Polymorphobacter megasporae: one gene and its partner. Each later gene encodes a partner of the first gene's protein in a complex. Links are inferred from orthologs where the notes say so. Each region holds a gene or a part of one and is shown on either strand. Other genes may lie near its edges. The genes, in order: uvrB and KTC28_RS15555.

The links.
Region 2: the proteins of uvrB (region 1) and KTC28_RS15555 are in contact, whole or in part, in a crystal structure (PDB 7EGT), measured with the Thermus thermophilus proteins. The link is inferred for Polymorphobacter megasporae from one-to-one orthologs. Residues at the interface, in WP_096411307.1 of Thermus thermophilus: Glu23, Leu25, Arg26, Asp27, Gly28, Glu29, Arg30, Phe31, Arg55, Glu326, Asp327, Phe328, Glu379, Ser382, Gln383, His398, Gly400, Arg401; in WP_096412145.1 of Thermus thermophilus: His654, Arg656, Phe657, Gln666, Asp668, Glu669, Lys680, Arg681, Leu682, Ser683, Lys685, Tyr686, Ala687.

Annotation. Positions count from the first base shown.
Region 1 is NZ_CP081848.1:3,186,902-3,194,934, forward strand. The notes cover bases 1,869-4,813. They hold uvrB (excinuclease ABC subunit UvrB), read left to right. Parts: upstream 1,869-2,209; coding sequence 2,210-4,417; downstream 4,418-4,813. Other genes in these bases: KTC28_RS14915 (MBL fold metallo-hydrolase), read right to left, coding at 1,869-2,061; KTC28_RS14925 (hypothetical protein), read right to left, coding at 4,433-4,813. In the rest of the region: KTC28_RS14910 (metal-dependent hydrolase family protein), read right to left, coding at 1-698; more of KTC28_RS14915, read right to left, coding at 988-1,868; more of KTC28_RS14925, read right to left, coding at 4,814-5,026; KTC28_RS23175 (PAAR domain-containing protein), read right to left, coding at 5,043-6,320; KTC28_RS14935 (DcrB-related protein), read right to left, coding at 6,321-6,776; KTC28_RS14940 (chloride channel protein), read left to right, coding at 6,900-8,033. UniProt on the Escherichia coli protein: The UvrABC repair system catalyzes the recognition and processing of DNA lesions. A damage recognition complex composed of 2 UvrA and 2 UvrB subunits scans DNA for abnormalities.
Region 2 is NZ_CP081848.1:3,316,409-3,322,258, forward strand. Bases 1-3,019 are described here. They hold KTC28_RS15555 (ATP-dependent helicase), read left to right. Parts: upstream 1-400; coding sequence 401-2,638; downstream 2,639-3,019. Other genes in these bases: KTC28_RS15550 (EF-hand domain-containing protein), read left to right, coding at 1-258; KTC28_RS15560 (DUF2254 domain-containing protein), read left to right, coding at 2,706-3,019. In the rest of the region: more of KTC28_RS15560, read left to right, coding at 3,020-4,058; KTC28_RS15565 (DUF4142 domain-containing protein), read left to right, coding at 4,163-4,642; tRNA preQ1(34) S-adenosylmethionine ribosyltransferase-isomerase QueA, read right to left, coding at 4,808-5,830; KTC28_RS15575 (peptidylprolyl isomerase), read right to left, coding at 5,845-5,850. UniProt on the Escherichia coli protein: A helicase with DNA-dependent ATPase activity. Unwinds DNA duplexes with 3'-5' polarity. Translocates on single-stranded DNA with 3'-5' polarity. Initiates unwinding more efficiently from a nicked substrate than double-stranded DNA.

The DNA of each region.
Region 1 (8,033 bases):
TGCTCAATCGAGTCGACGCCAGCGGCGAGCGCGTTGGCGATGCCCTGCGTGGTCGTGGCATGGGCTGCGACCTTACAATGAAAGCGATGCGCCTCATCGACGACCGCGCGCAGCTCCTCGACCGACAACGTCGGCTCCTTCCAATCGGCGTAGACCTTTAACAGGTCTGCGCCATGACCGATCTGCTCGCGTGCCGCCCGGCGCGCTTCGTCGACGCCGCTAACCAGCTGCGCGCCCACCGGAAATTCCGGCTGGTCCCAGGCGACACCGAAGGGGAAATATTGGCCGATCATCGCGATGCCACGCGAGGCGCCCTGCATGCGGGGGCCCTCAACCAATCCGGCCTCGATCGCATCACGCAGATCGAGATCGGCATAGCCGCTGCCCTCGCTCTCGACATCACGCACGGCCGTGAAGCCGGCAAGGAGTGTTGCCTTCGCATCGGCCGCGCCGTCGAGCGCGCGGCGAGCCAACGATTCAGTGGCGAGCGTTTGGACATACGAGTCGGCACCATCACCCATTCGGGCCATCAGATGGGTGTGCGCATCGATCAATCCGGGCAGCAGGGTCTCATCGCCGAGATCAATCACCTGCGCACCGACCGGGACCGCAAGCGCGCTGCCCGAGGCGGTTATCAGCCCGTCGGTGATCACGATCACCGCATTTGGAACGTAGTTGCCGGCCGCTACGTCGAGCATGCGCGCGGCTTTGACCACGACTACTGTCGCCGACGCTTGAGGCAATGTTGCGTGCGCCGACAGGGGCAACGCGAGCCCCATCAGAGCGGCCAGACACCTTCGGATCATCGCCTCGTCCCCTTTCTTAGACGCATGCTGTCGAAGCAAGCACGTGATGCCAAGCAGTATCGACCGATAGACGATCGGGACCGTCTGCAATTGGGCGGATTTGGCCGATCGATCGCTCAGCTTAATCGAGAAGCTGTCTTCTACGGTTCGGGGCTTTCCACGAACCTCGTCCGGATCTCGATCAGGCCGCCTTGAAGATATAGCTCGACCCGACGATCGACTGGATCACCTTATTCGGCATCGCGGCGAGGGCTGCCGCGATGAACGTCTCGCCGGTGCAGTGGCCGGGGATGATATAGTCCGGGTTGATCGCCTGCATCAACGCCAGCGTCTCGAACGCCTGCTCGCGGGTCTGCGGCGGGACGAGGTGGAAGCCGCCGACGATCGCGTGGACCTTGTCGATCCCCGACACCGCTTGCGCGCGGCGGACGGTGTTGATGATGCCGCGGTGGCTGCACGAGCCGATCACGACCAGCCCGCGTCCGGCGACATTATACGCCGTGCCGAGTTCGTGCTCGGCATCGTCGACGACGAAGGCCTTGTCGCGCTTGGCCGGATCGAGCAGGTCGCGCGCGCAGTTCTGCCCGGGGAGCATCCCGCTCGGCACGCGCGGATGCTCCGATGAGACGAAGGGGATGCGGCCGGTCGTGAAGCCCTGCCCGGCGACGATCCGCGGGTCGCCCGAAACGACGAGATCGACGCCAGCGCGGAGGATCGCCGGGCGGTCTATCGCCCCGAACGACGAGCCATCGGCGTCGGTCCCGCGAATCCGCGCGCAGAACGCCTCCTCGCCACCGACGTATAACGGCGTCCCCCGCCGCACCTTGCCGGTCGCGAGCAAGCCGTCGAGCCCGCCGAAATGGTCGTAGTGACCGTGGCTCAGCACCATCGCATCGATCGTCTCGGGCGCGATGCCGAGCAGCGCCATATTGTTGAGCAGCGCGGCCGGGGTGTAGCCGAAGTCGATCAGTGTCGTCCGCGCCGTACCCGCAGCGGACGACGTCGCCAGCAGCGAATAGCCCCACTGCCCGGCAAAGGCGGTGTGATAGTCCTTGGTGATCGGCGGCGGGACGACGTCGATATCGGGCCGCGAGAACGCTGCGCCGAAGACGCTGGTCGTGCTGTCGATCAGGACCGTCAGCTTGAGCCGGTCGACCGACGGGACGGCGAGGAGCGGTGCAGCCGAGAGCGCCGCGCCCGGCAACGCCAGAAAGGCTCCACCGATAGCGAGGAGTGAGCGGCGATCCAGATCCACGACGGCCTCCAATATCACGGAACGCCACGCTGCCAGATCGCTGCGCGTCGGGAAAGCGTCTCGACCTGCCCGGGGCCGATCAACAACCTCGGCAAGTCACTGCCGCACCCACTGGAACGAAACGCGACCCTGCCCCATATTGCCCGACATGGCTGCCATCCAGATCCGCACCTCGCTCGCCGAACCCGAAAGCAACGGCGCGTTCGTCCCCCACCGCCCGGCGCGGCCCGAGAAGTCGGAGGGTGGCAAGGCGTTCCGCCTCGTCACCGATTACATGGCAGCAGGCGACCAGCCGGCGGCGATCGCGGAGCTCGTCACCCAGGCCAACGCCGGCGACCGCGACCAGGTGCTGCTCGGCGTCACCGGATCGGGCAAGACCTTCACCGCGGCGAAGGTGATCGAGGCGGTCCAGCGCCCGGCCCTCGTCCTCGCGCCGAACAAGATCCTCGCGGCGCAGCTGTACGGCGAATTCAAATCGTTCTTCCCGGACAATGCCGTCGAATATTTCGTCAGTTACTATGACTATTACCAGCCCGAGGCGTATGTCCCGCGCTCCGACACGTACATCGAGAAGGAGTCCTCGGTGAACGAGGCGATCGACCGGATGCGCCACTCGGCGACGCGGTCGCTGCTCGAACGCGACGACGTCATCATCGTCGCCTCGGTGTCGTGCCTGTACGGCATCGGCTCGGTCGAGACGTACTCGGCGATGACCTTCAGCCTGAAAAAGGGCATGACCGCCGACCGCGGAGAGATCATCCGCAAACTCGTCGCGCTCCAGTACAAGCGCAACGACCAGGCGTTCGCGCGCGGCAATTTTCGCGTGCGGGGGGACACGGTCGAGCTGTTCCCGTCGCACTATGAGGACAGCGCATGGCGGATCGTCTTCTTCGGCGACGAGATCGAGACGATCACCGAATTCGACCCGCTGACGGGGCAGAAGGTCGCTGACCTGATTTCGATCAAGGTCTACGCCAACTCGCATTACGTCACGCCCGGCCCGACGCTCAAGCAAGCGTCAGAGGCGATCAAGCACGAGCTCACCGAGCGCCTCAAGGAGATGCACATCGAGGGCAAGTTGCTCGAGGCGCAGCGCTTGGAGCAACGGACGAACTTCGATCTCGAGATGATCGCCGCGACCGGCAGCTGCGCCGGCATCGAGAACTACAGCCGCTTCCTGACGGGCCGCCTCCCCGGCGAGCCGCCCCCGACCTTGTTCGAATATCTCCCCGAAAACGCCCTGCTGTTCGTCGACGAGAGCCACGTCACCGTGCCGCAGATCGGCGGCATGTCGCGCGGCGACCATCGGCGGAAGCTGACCCTCGCCGAATACGGCTTCCGCCTGCCGTCGTGCATCGACAACCGACCCTTGCGCTTCGAGGAATGGGAGGCGATGCGCCCGCAGACGGTGTTCGTCTCGGCGACCCCCGGCAAGTGGGAGATGGAGGCGACCGGCGGCGTCTTCGTCGAGCAGGTCATCCGCCCGACCGGGCTGATCGACCCGCCGATCGAGATCAAGCCGGTCGAGGACCAGGTCGAGGACTGCATATCGGAGGCGCGCAAGGTCGCGGCGAACGGCTACCGCACCCTCGTCACGACGCTGACCAAGCGGATGGCCGAAGACCTCACCGAGTTCATGCACGAAGCCGGCCTGCGCGTCCGCTACATGCACAGCGACGTCGAGACGCTGGAGCGCATCGAGCTGATCCGCGATCTGCGCCTCGGGGTCTATGACGTGCTGGTCGGCATCAACCTGTTGCGCGAAGGCCTTGATATTCCTGAGTGCGGCCTCGTCGCGATCCTCGACGCCGACAAGGAAGGGTTCCTCCGCTCGGAGACTTCGCTGATCCAGACGATCGGCCGCGCCGCGCGCAACGTCGAGGGCCGCGTCATCCTCTACGCCGACCGGATCACCGGCAGCATGGAGCGCGCGATGGCCGAAACCGACCGCCGCCGGTCACGCCAGGAAAGCTACAACCTCGAACACGGCATCACCCCGACGACGATCAAGCGCAACATCTCCGACGTCCTCGCCGACGTGTCGATGCGCGACGGCGTGGTGGTCGACACCGGCGACGACGAGACCCCGAACCTCGTCGGCCACAACCTCAAGGCGTACATCGCCGACCTCGAAAAGCAGATGCAAACCGCCGCCGCCAACCTCGACTTCGAGATCGCCGCTGCCGTGCGCGATCAGATCCGACGACTGGAAGCGGACGACCTCGGGCTGCCGAGCACCGGGGCGAAGGTCGCTCCGGTGAAGGGCCGCGCGGTGGGAGGAGCGCCGGGGACACGGACGACGCGGTTTGCGAAGGCGAAGGCTGCGCGAGGTGCGCGGCGGCAGGGCGGGCGTTAGCGCACGGCCAGGCCGTCAGACTGTGAGTTCAGCCGCGAGCAGTTGACGGCGGCGGGCCGGTGCGGCGCCGGTTACCGCCCGGATCAGCGGAAGATGTCGCTGAAAGCACATCGGATCGCAGACTGCTGCGGCGCGCAAACCCAGCCATGCCTGCATCAACCCGAGCATCGCGCCCTCGTGACGACCATCGCACATCCGATCGACGAGGAACGGCTCGGCGTCGCGCGGCAGGACCCGCCATGCCAGGGCGTTGGCCGCCCCTTCCTGCGCACGCCCATCACGTCCGTCGAGATACGTCGCAAGGTCGAAAAGATAGGCCTTGTCCTGCGTCAGATCGAACAAGACCTCGTGCCGGATCACATCCCACCGCCAGTCGAACGAGGCGACCCGCGACGCGGCCTGCCGCAGGGCAGCGACCGTGCCGGCATCGCCAACGTAGCGGAGGCCCATCAGGTCGACCGTGTCCCCGGCAAGGGAGCGTTTCAACATCATGTCGCGCGCAGTCACGCGCTCCGCATCCGTCATCTCGGCGAAATCGGCGGGGGAATAGCCGTCGGCTTTTTCGCGCCCCTGCGCCGCATATTGGCGCTGAAACCGGTCCATGGTCATCGCTGTATCGCCTTTCTCATGGACCGGTCCGCGGCGGCGGTTCGGGGAGAGTGGGATCGACCTTAAAGTCGGTGATCCTGCCGCTCGCCAACCCCTTTTGGACCTCGGGCCATTCGTATTCCTTGAAAATATCGCCGCCGCCTACCGCCGCCTTGGTCGGGGTCTGCACCGCGGTGACGTCGCCCGACAATCCCTTCGCATAATTTTCCGAGACGCCGCCCCAGACTTCCTTGCCGCCGCTCGTCCAAGGCATCTTGGTGTTCAGGTCTGACCAGCCGTCGATTACACGACCGCCCGGTGTTCCCTCCAACGTAACCCCGCCGTGAGCGGTCGCATATGCTTTGGCCGCGTCACCATTTCCCGACCAAAGATGGCCGCCGTCGCGCGGTGACGAAACATCGAGCCGGTCGACGACCGCTTTCGAATTCCCGGCATCGACATGGCGTTGTAGGATGGCGCGCGCCTCGTCGATCTTGCCCTCATTCGATAGCTTGGTGATTCTCGCACGGTCGCCGATCGTCTGTCCCTCGCCCGCCAGCTTCGGGCTGGCGACGATGAGGCCCATTCCGGCGACGCCTTGCAGCAGATCGCGATATCCCGGCCCGAGGGCATCGCCGATCTTGCCGAGTCCCTCCATCCCGCCATAGCCGAGGGCGCCGATTGCGAGGTAGCCGCCGAACGCCGCGGCACCAACCGCCGCCGCAAACAGGGCACCACCGATGGCGGCACCCATACCGAGCACCTCGAGCCCGGTCTTGGTCCAGGCTTCGAGATCGAACACGAAACCGGCACGCTTTGTTTCCCCGCCGATCACGACATTGGGCGACCCGGTCTTGATATGAGCGCCGCACGTCAGCTTCGATGTCAGCCGGGCGGCCGGCAGACCGTTGATCTTGACGGTCGCGGAGCCCTCCTGAACCGCGATTGTAAATGGCCATGGCGGGTGATTGATCGGCGCACCGCTACAGCCATCGGCAACATCGTCGGTCACGCGAACGGCAAATCGCTTGTTGGTTTTGACGTTAGGGGACCCCGTTGCGATCTTGCCGGTCGTCGGCTCCGGCAAATTGAAGATCGTCGACAGCCCGGACATTATCTGCCCGCCGGCAAGTCCACCCCCCGCCACCGCTCCGGCGATAACGACCGCCGCCAGTCCGCCCGTTGCCGCGGTCGCCGCGACGACCGCGGCACCCGCCAGGACACCAACGAGCGCCCCCGCGACCATCGCCGCGAGGCCGAAACCATGCGCGATCTCATCTTCGATCCGCGCTGCCGCCTGAGCAGTCGCCGTCATTCAGCGAACTGGGAAAGTGGGAGTCGTGTCGAGGCGATCGAACACGATCGTGCTCATCAGCGCATGCCACGGACGTTCGAACAGCGGTTGATCGCGGGGCGTGCATGTCAGTGTGAAGATCAGGACGAAAAGGCCGCAATCGACGTAAATCTGCCTGAGCTTCAGCGTCGTCGTCTCCTTCGACCACGTAAACTCGAACCACGCCGCGTCGCGCTCCTGAACGTTGATCATCTCGGATTTCAATTCGACGAAATCCGGCAGGCTATCGGCACAGATTTTCCGCTGCTTGTCATAATAAGCGACAAACGGGTCGACTCCCTTCCCGTCGTCGCGGGTCACGACGAAGCTGGCATCACCGCCATCTGGTGCCGCCGGCAGCCTGAACGCCGTAATCGACTGGTCGCGCCAGTCGGCTGGGACATCGAAGGCGGCGACATCGATTCTATACAAGGCCATGCGCGATTATCGCCGCTCCGACTGTCGCATGCAATCGACAAGCCGCTAGCGGACCAGCGTACACCATCATGGCACACCCCGTCGCTTGCATCCCCCGCTTGTCGCGACGACAAGCGCGCGGCAATGACCCCTCCCCTTTTCCTCACCCGCCTCGGTGACCGCATCACGCGTACCTTCGCCGTCGAGCCCGGCACCGTCGACACTGTCCGGCGGCGGGTGGCGACTGGCATCGGGGCGGTGGTGCTCGGGCTGGTCGCGCTCGCCTTTGCCAAGGGCGGCGATCTCGCTCGCGCGGGGTTCGTGCAGATCGTCCACGCCGCGCCGTATGCGCCGCTGCTCCTGACCCCGGCGATGTTCGCAGGCGTAGTCTGGCTGACGCGGCGGTATGTGCCCGAGGCGCGGGGGTCGGGGATCCCGCAGGTGATGGCCGCGGCGCGGGTTCCCGATGCGCCCGAGAGCCAGAAGCTCGTGTCGGTCCGCGCGGCGGCAGCGAAGATCGGGTTGACGCTCGGCATTTTGCTCGCGGGCGGGTCGGCCGGGCGCGAGGGCCCGACGGTCCAGTTGAGCGCAGCGGTGATGGTCGCGGTCCACCGGGTGTTGCGCGTGCCGCTGAGCGCCGGGGTCTATATCGCCGGCGGCGCGGCGGGGGTCGCGGCGGCGTTCAACACGCCGCTGGCGGGGGTCGCCTTCGCGATCGAGGAGCTCGCCGCCGCCTACGAACAGCGCGTCGCGATCCTCGTCATGGGCGCGGTGATGATCGCCGGGATGGTCAGCCTCGGCGTCGCCGGGGATTATGTCTATTTCGGCGAGATGCATAAGACGTTGGCACTGCGTGCGGTGCTGCTCGCGGCTCCGGCGGCGGGGATCGTCGGCGGGATCGCCGGGGGGCTGTTCAGCCGCCTCGTCCTCGGCTTCGCCACGGGCCACAAGCGGTGGCAGCGGCGGCTGACGTCGCGCCCGGTGGTCTTCGCAGCGCTGTGCGGGCTGGCGGTGGCGGTGCTCGGGATCGTCAGCGGCGGGCTGACATGGGGCACCGGCTATGACGCGACCAAGATGCTCGTGGAGGGGCACGGCCAGCCGTTGTGGTTCGGCGTCGCCAAGTTCGGTGCATCGCTCGCGACGACGCTGTCGGGGGCTCCGGGCGGGGTGTTTGCGCCGTCGCTCGCGGTTGGCGCCGGCGTCGGCAACCTGCTGACGCCGCTGTTCCCCGACGATCCGGCGGGTGCGATCGTCCTGCTCGGCATGACCGGATATTTC
Region 2 (5,850 bases), 130 kb from region 1 along the record:
GCCGTCGTCGTCGGCATGCCAGTCGCGGCACAGGAAGCTGCCCCCGCATCGGGCCAGCATGAAGGCATGGCGACGCGGTTCGCGGCGATGGACACCGACCACGACGGCAAAGTGAGCAAGGCCGAGTGGCTCGCCGCCGGCCGCCAGGAACGCGGCTTCGACATGATGGACGCCGACCACGACGGCTTTCTGACGATGGACGAGCTCAAGGCCGGTCGCGAGAAGATGCGCGCGATGCGTGAGGCGAAGGGCAACTAGTCCGCCGCCCTGACCGGCCAAGCTTCGGTCCGAACATCGCGCGCGGGCAAGCCGCATCGTGACAAACGCGTCGCCGTTCCCTATGTGTTCAGCGATGCACGCCTCGCCCGCCCCACACTCCCCGGCCCCCGAACCGCCGTACATGGACGGTCTCAACGCGGCGCAGCGCGAGGCAGTGCTGACCACCGAAGGCCCGGTGCTCCTCCTTGCCGGCGCCGGGACCGGCAAGACCCGCGCGCTGACCAGCCGCCTCGCGCACATCATCTACACGCGGCGAGCGTGGCCGTCCGAGATCCTTGCGGTGACCTTCACCAACAAGGCGGCGCGCGAGATGCAGCATCGCATGGGGCTGCTGCTTGGGGGGAGCGCGGAAGGCATGCAGTTCCTCGGCACCTTCCACTCGGTTGCGTCGCGCATGCTGCGACGCAACGCCGGGCTCGTCGGGCTGGAGAGCAACTTCTCGATCCTCGACACCGACGACCAGTTGCGGCTGCTCAAGCAGGTCCTGATCGAGGCGAACGTCGACGACAAGCGCTGGCCGGCGAAGGGGCTGGCGTCGCTGATCGACCGCTGGAAGAACCGCGGCTGGACCCCGGCGCAGGTCCCCGCGACCGAGGAAGGCGGCTACGACAACAGATCGGTCGCGCTGTATGCGCGCTATCAGGAGCGTCTCGTCGCGCTCAACGCGTGCGATTTCGGCGATCTGCTCCTCCACATGCTGACGATTTTCCTCAGCCACCCCGATGTGCTGGCGGAATACCAGCGGCGCTTCAAATACGTCCTCGTCGACGAATATCAGGACACCAATGTCAGCCAGTATCTGTGGCTGCGGCTGCTCGCGCAGGACCGCCGCAACATCTGCTGCGTCGGCGACGACGACCAGTCGATCTATTCGTGGCGCGGTGCCGAGGTCGCCAACATCCTCCGCTTCGAGGTCGACTTTCCCGGCGCGACTGTCATCCGCCTCGAACAGAATTACCGCTCGACCCCGCATATCCTCGGCGCCGCCGGCGGGCTGATCGCCAAGAACTCGGGACGCCTCGGCAAGACTCTGTGGACCGAGCGCAACTCGGGCGACAAGGTCAAGGTCGTCGGCGTCTGGGACGGCCCCGAGGAAGCGCGGCTGACCGGCGACGCGATCGAGCGCCTCCAGCGCGAGGGCGCGTCATTGAACGACATGGCGATCCTCGTCCGCGCCCAGTTCCAGACGCGCGAGTTCGAGGACCGCTTCATCACCACCGGCCTGCCGTACAAGATCGTCGGCGGCTTCCGCTTCTATGAGCGCGCGGAGGTTCGCGACGCGATCGCCTACCTCCGCGTCGTCGTCCAGCCATCGGACGGGCTGGCGTTCGAACGGATCGTCAACACGCCCAAGCGCGGGCTCGGCGACAAGGCGATGCAGTCGCTCCACGCCCACGCCCGCGCGACGAACAAGCCGCTGTCGTCGGCGGCGAACGCGCTGATCGAGACCGACGAACTCACCCCGGCGGCGCGACGCTCGCTGAGCAATTTCATGACCGACCTCAAGCGGTGGCGCGACCAGGTCGACACCCTGCCCCACGCCGAACTCGCGCGGATCGTCCTCGAGGAATCGGGGTATATCGCGATGTACCAGAACCAGCGGACGTCGGAGGCCGATGGGCGGCTCGAGAACCTCCAGGAACTTACCCGCGCGATGGACGAGTTCGAATCAATGACCGCGTTCCTCGAACACGTCAGCCTCGTCATGGAGAACGACAAGGCCGATCACGAGGAGCGCGTCACGATCATGACCCTCCACGCGGCGAAGGGCCTCGAATTCGACCACGTCTTCCTCGTCGGCTGGGAGGAAGGCGTCTTCCCGTCGCAGCGCTCGCTCGACGAGGGCGGCAACGCGTCGTTGGAGGAGGAACGCCGCCTCGCCTATGTCGGCATCACCCGGGCGAAACGCGCCGCCACGATCAGCCACGCCGCCAACCGCCGCATCTACGGCCAATGGACGTCGAGCATCCCGTCGCGCTTCGTCAGCGACCTGCCCGACGACCATATCGACGTGTCGAGCACGATGAGCGGTGGCCCGAGCCTGTGGCGCGCCGCGCTGGGCGGCGGCGACCCCTTCGCCGACGTCACGCGCGGGGCCGGTCGCGGCCCCGGCTGGGCGCGCGCGACGGCGATGGGCGGGGCGAGCGTTCCCGGCCGCGGCGGCCTCCAGATCGAGGCCCGCGCCAGCGCGGTCAGCGTCGGCCAGCCCGGCCGCAAGGACGTCGCCGTTGGTGCCCGCGTGTTCCACTCGAAGTTCGGCTACGGCGCGGTCGCCGCGATCGAGGGCAACAAGCTCGAGATCGAGTTCGAGAAAGCCGGGCGGAAGCGGGTGCTCGATAGCTTTATTGAGTTGGTCTGACGCGGCAACCCGGCCTAACCTGCTGTGATGGATACGTCGCCGCGATGATCGAACGGCCGGAAACAACGTGATCGCGCGACTGCGCCGCATCGCCAGCACGGTTGCCGACAGCTTCTGGATCGTTCCGGCGGTCGTGATCGTCGCCGCGATCGGGCTTGCCGAGGGTCTCGTCGCGGTCGACCGTGCCGGTCTGCTCGCAGGGCTGCTGGTCGACAATCGCTGGCTTTACAACGGCGGCGCGACCGGTGCGCGGACTTTGCTCGGCGCGGTCGCGTCGTCGACTATCGGGGTCGCGGGGACGGTGTTCTCGATCACGATCGCGTCGCTGTCGCTTGCCGCGGGGCAGATGGGTCCGCGGCTGCTGCGCAATTTCGTCCGCGACCGCGGCAACCAGGTAACGCTCGGAGTCTTCCTCGGCACCTTCTCGTACGCGCTGATGGTCCTGCGCAATGTCCGCACCAGCGGCGAGGGCGAATTCATCCCGCATCTGTCGATGAGCGTCGGCATCGCGCTCGCGTTCGTCTGTGTCGGCACGCTCGTCTATTTCGTCGGCCACACCGCGAGCCGGATCAACGTCGACACCGTCATCGATCTCGTCGCGGGCGACCTGACCGCGGCGATCAAACGGCTGACGACGCGCGACCCCGAGCCCGGAACCAGCGCACCGCAGCTTGGTGAGGCCGTCTTCACCGTCCCCGATGCGCGCCGCGGCTATCTCAAGCACCTCGATGCCGACGGGCTCGCCGATTGGGCGGCCAAAAACGCCACGACACTCCAGTTGCTTGTCCGTCCGGGCGACTGCGTCTTCCCCGGGGCGGTGATCGCGTTGATCACTCCGGCGGTCGCAGGCGCCGGTATCGCGATCCGCGCCGCGACCGCGCTCGCCAAGGAACGGGTCAGCGACGAAGACCTCGAATATGCCGTCCGCCAGTTGGTCGAGGTCGCGGTCCGCGCGCTGTCGCCGGGCATCAACGATCCGAATACGGCGATGAGCGTGCTCGACCGCATGGGCGCGGCGCTGTGCGAGCTCGCCCCGCGATACCTCCATAGCGGGCGCTGGAGCCGCGACGGCCGGGTCGTGCTGGTCGTTCCGGCGGTCGACTACGACGGGCTGACCAACGCGATGCTCGACATGATCCGACAGAATGCCGCCAGCAGCATGTCGGTCCTGATCCGGTTCGTCGAGGTGTTGACCGCGGTCGCCGGGTGCGAGCGCGACGCCGGGCGGCTGGCAACGTTGCGCCGCCACGCAGACCTCGCGCTCGGCGACGGCGTCCACACTATCACCACGCCGGCCGACCTCGACGAGCTGCGCCGCCGGCACGCTCGGCTTGTCGCCATGATCGCCGAAGGGCCGGTGTGTCTGGCACGGCTCGACCGGCCCGGATCCGTGAGCGCAAGCGGCGCGGCAAAAGCCTGAAGACCGCGCGCTGCTGCGACAAGTCGTCCCGGTCACTCAGCCGATGCGGCGGAACTCCCCATAGCCGCTACCGTTACATGGGCTATATTCACTGGAGATTTGCTATGCGCCGCCTGAATACTGTCTTGACGATCGCTGGTCTTGGGCTTGCCACTGCCGCTGTCGCAACACCGACCACGGATTTCCTCAGCGACGCGATCAAGGGCGATAACTCCGAGATCAAGCTTGGCGCGATGGCCGAGGAAAAGGGTGGGACGGCAGCGATCAAGGCGTACGGCAAGATGCTCAATGCCGATCACACGGCGCACAAGGCAAAGCTCGTCGCGATCGCCCAGCCGCTCAAGATGTCGATCCCCGACGGCATGACCGCTGGCGCGGACGTCGAATATCTCAAGCTTAAGGTCCTGTCGGGCAATTCGTTCGACAAGGAATTCGCGAGCCACATGGTCAAGGACCACAACGACGATATCACGTCGTACGAGAAGGAAATCGCGCGCAACGATCCCGCGACGGTCAAGCTGGCCAAGGCAACCCTTCCGACGCTGCGCAAGCATCTCCAGACCGCGCAGAAGCTTTCAAGCTGACACGCGACGGACTTTCCGTTGTCCTACAACGTGATGAATTAAATACGGTGCGCGCTCGACTCGCCAACGGGCGGCACCGTGTTTTTCTCATGACTGGATTAAGGGGCAATCAGAGCAGCGCTGCTGAGATATGTTCATCTTGGCGTAGCAGCCAGCTGGACTAGGCTACGGCAGCAGCAGGCTCGCATCCCCATATGAGTAGAACCGGTATTCCTCGGCGACAGCATGGGCATACGCTGCCCGCATCGTCTCGAGCCCCATCAACGCACTGACAAGCATGAACAAAGTCGACTTCGGCAGGTGGAAGTTGGTCAGCAGCCCGTCGACCATCGCGAAGCGGAAACCGGGCGTGATGAAGATGCGCGTGTCGCCGGCCCAAGCGCCGAGCCCGTCGGGCGTCCACGCGCTTTCGAGCAGCCGCGCACTTGTCGTGCCGACCGCGATGATCCGGCCCCCAGCATTGCGCGCCGCGACGATCCGCGCGGTCGTCGCGGCGTCGATGCTTCCCCACTCTGCGTGCATCGCATGGTCGTCGGTGTCGTCCGCCTTGACCGGCAAAAACGTGCCCGCCCCGACGTGAAGGGTGACGGTCTCGCGGGTGACGCCTGCCGCATCGAGCGCTGCGAGCAGATCGGGAGTGAAGTGCAGCCCGGCGGTCGGGGCCGCGACAGCGCCGGGCTTGGTCGCATAGACGGTTTGATAATCGTCGAGATCCTGCGCATCGACCGCGCGCTTCGACGAGATGTACGGTGGGAGCGGCATCTGCCCGGCGGCGGCGAGCGCCTCCTCGAACGGCAGCGCGCTGTCGAAGCGCCAGCGGACCGAGCCATCCTCGCCGCGCGCCTCGACGAGCCCTGACAACCCGCCGCCGAAGTCGATGCGGTCGCCGATCTTGAGGCGCTTGGCGTTCTTGACGAAGCTCCACCAGACCCGGTGATCTTCGCGCTTGTGGAGCGTGACGCGGATCTTGGCGTCGTGCTTCATTCCCGCGAGCTGCGCCGGGATAACGCGGGTGTCGTTGAACACGAGGCAGTCGCCCGCGCGGAGCAACCCCGGCAGGTCGGCGATGCCGCGGTCGCTCAGACCGTCGGGGGTAACGACGAGCAACCGCGCCGCGTCGCGCGGCACGACCGGGCGCAGCGCGATCCGGTCGGCGGGGAGATCGAAGTCGAAATCGGCGACGCGCAATACGGTGTCCTGCGTTACGG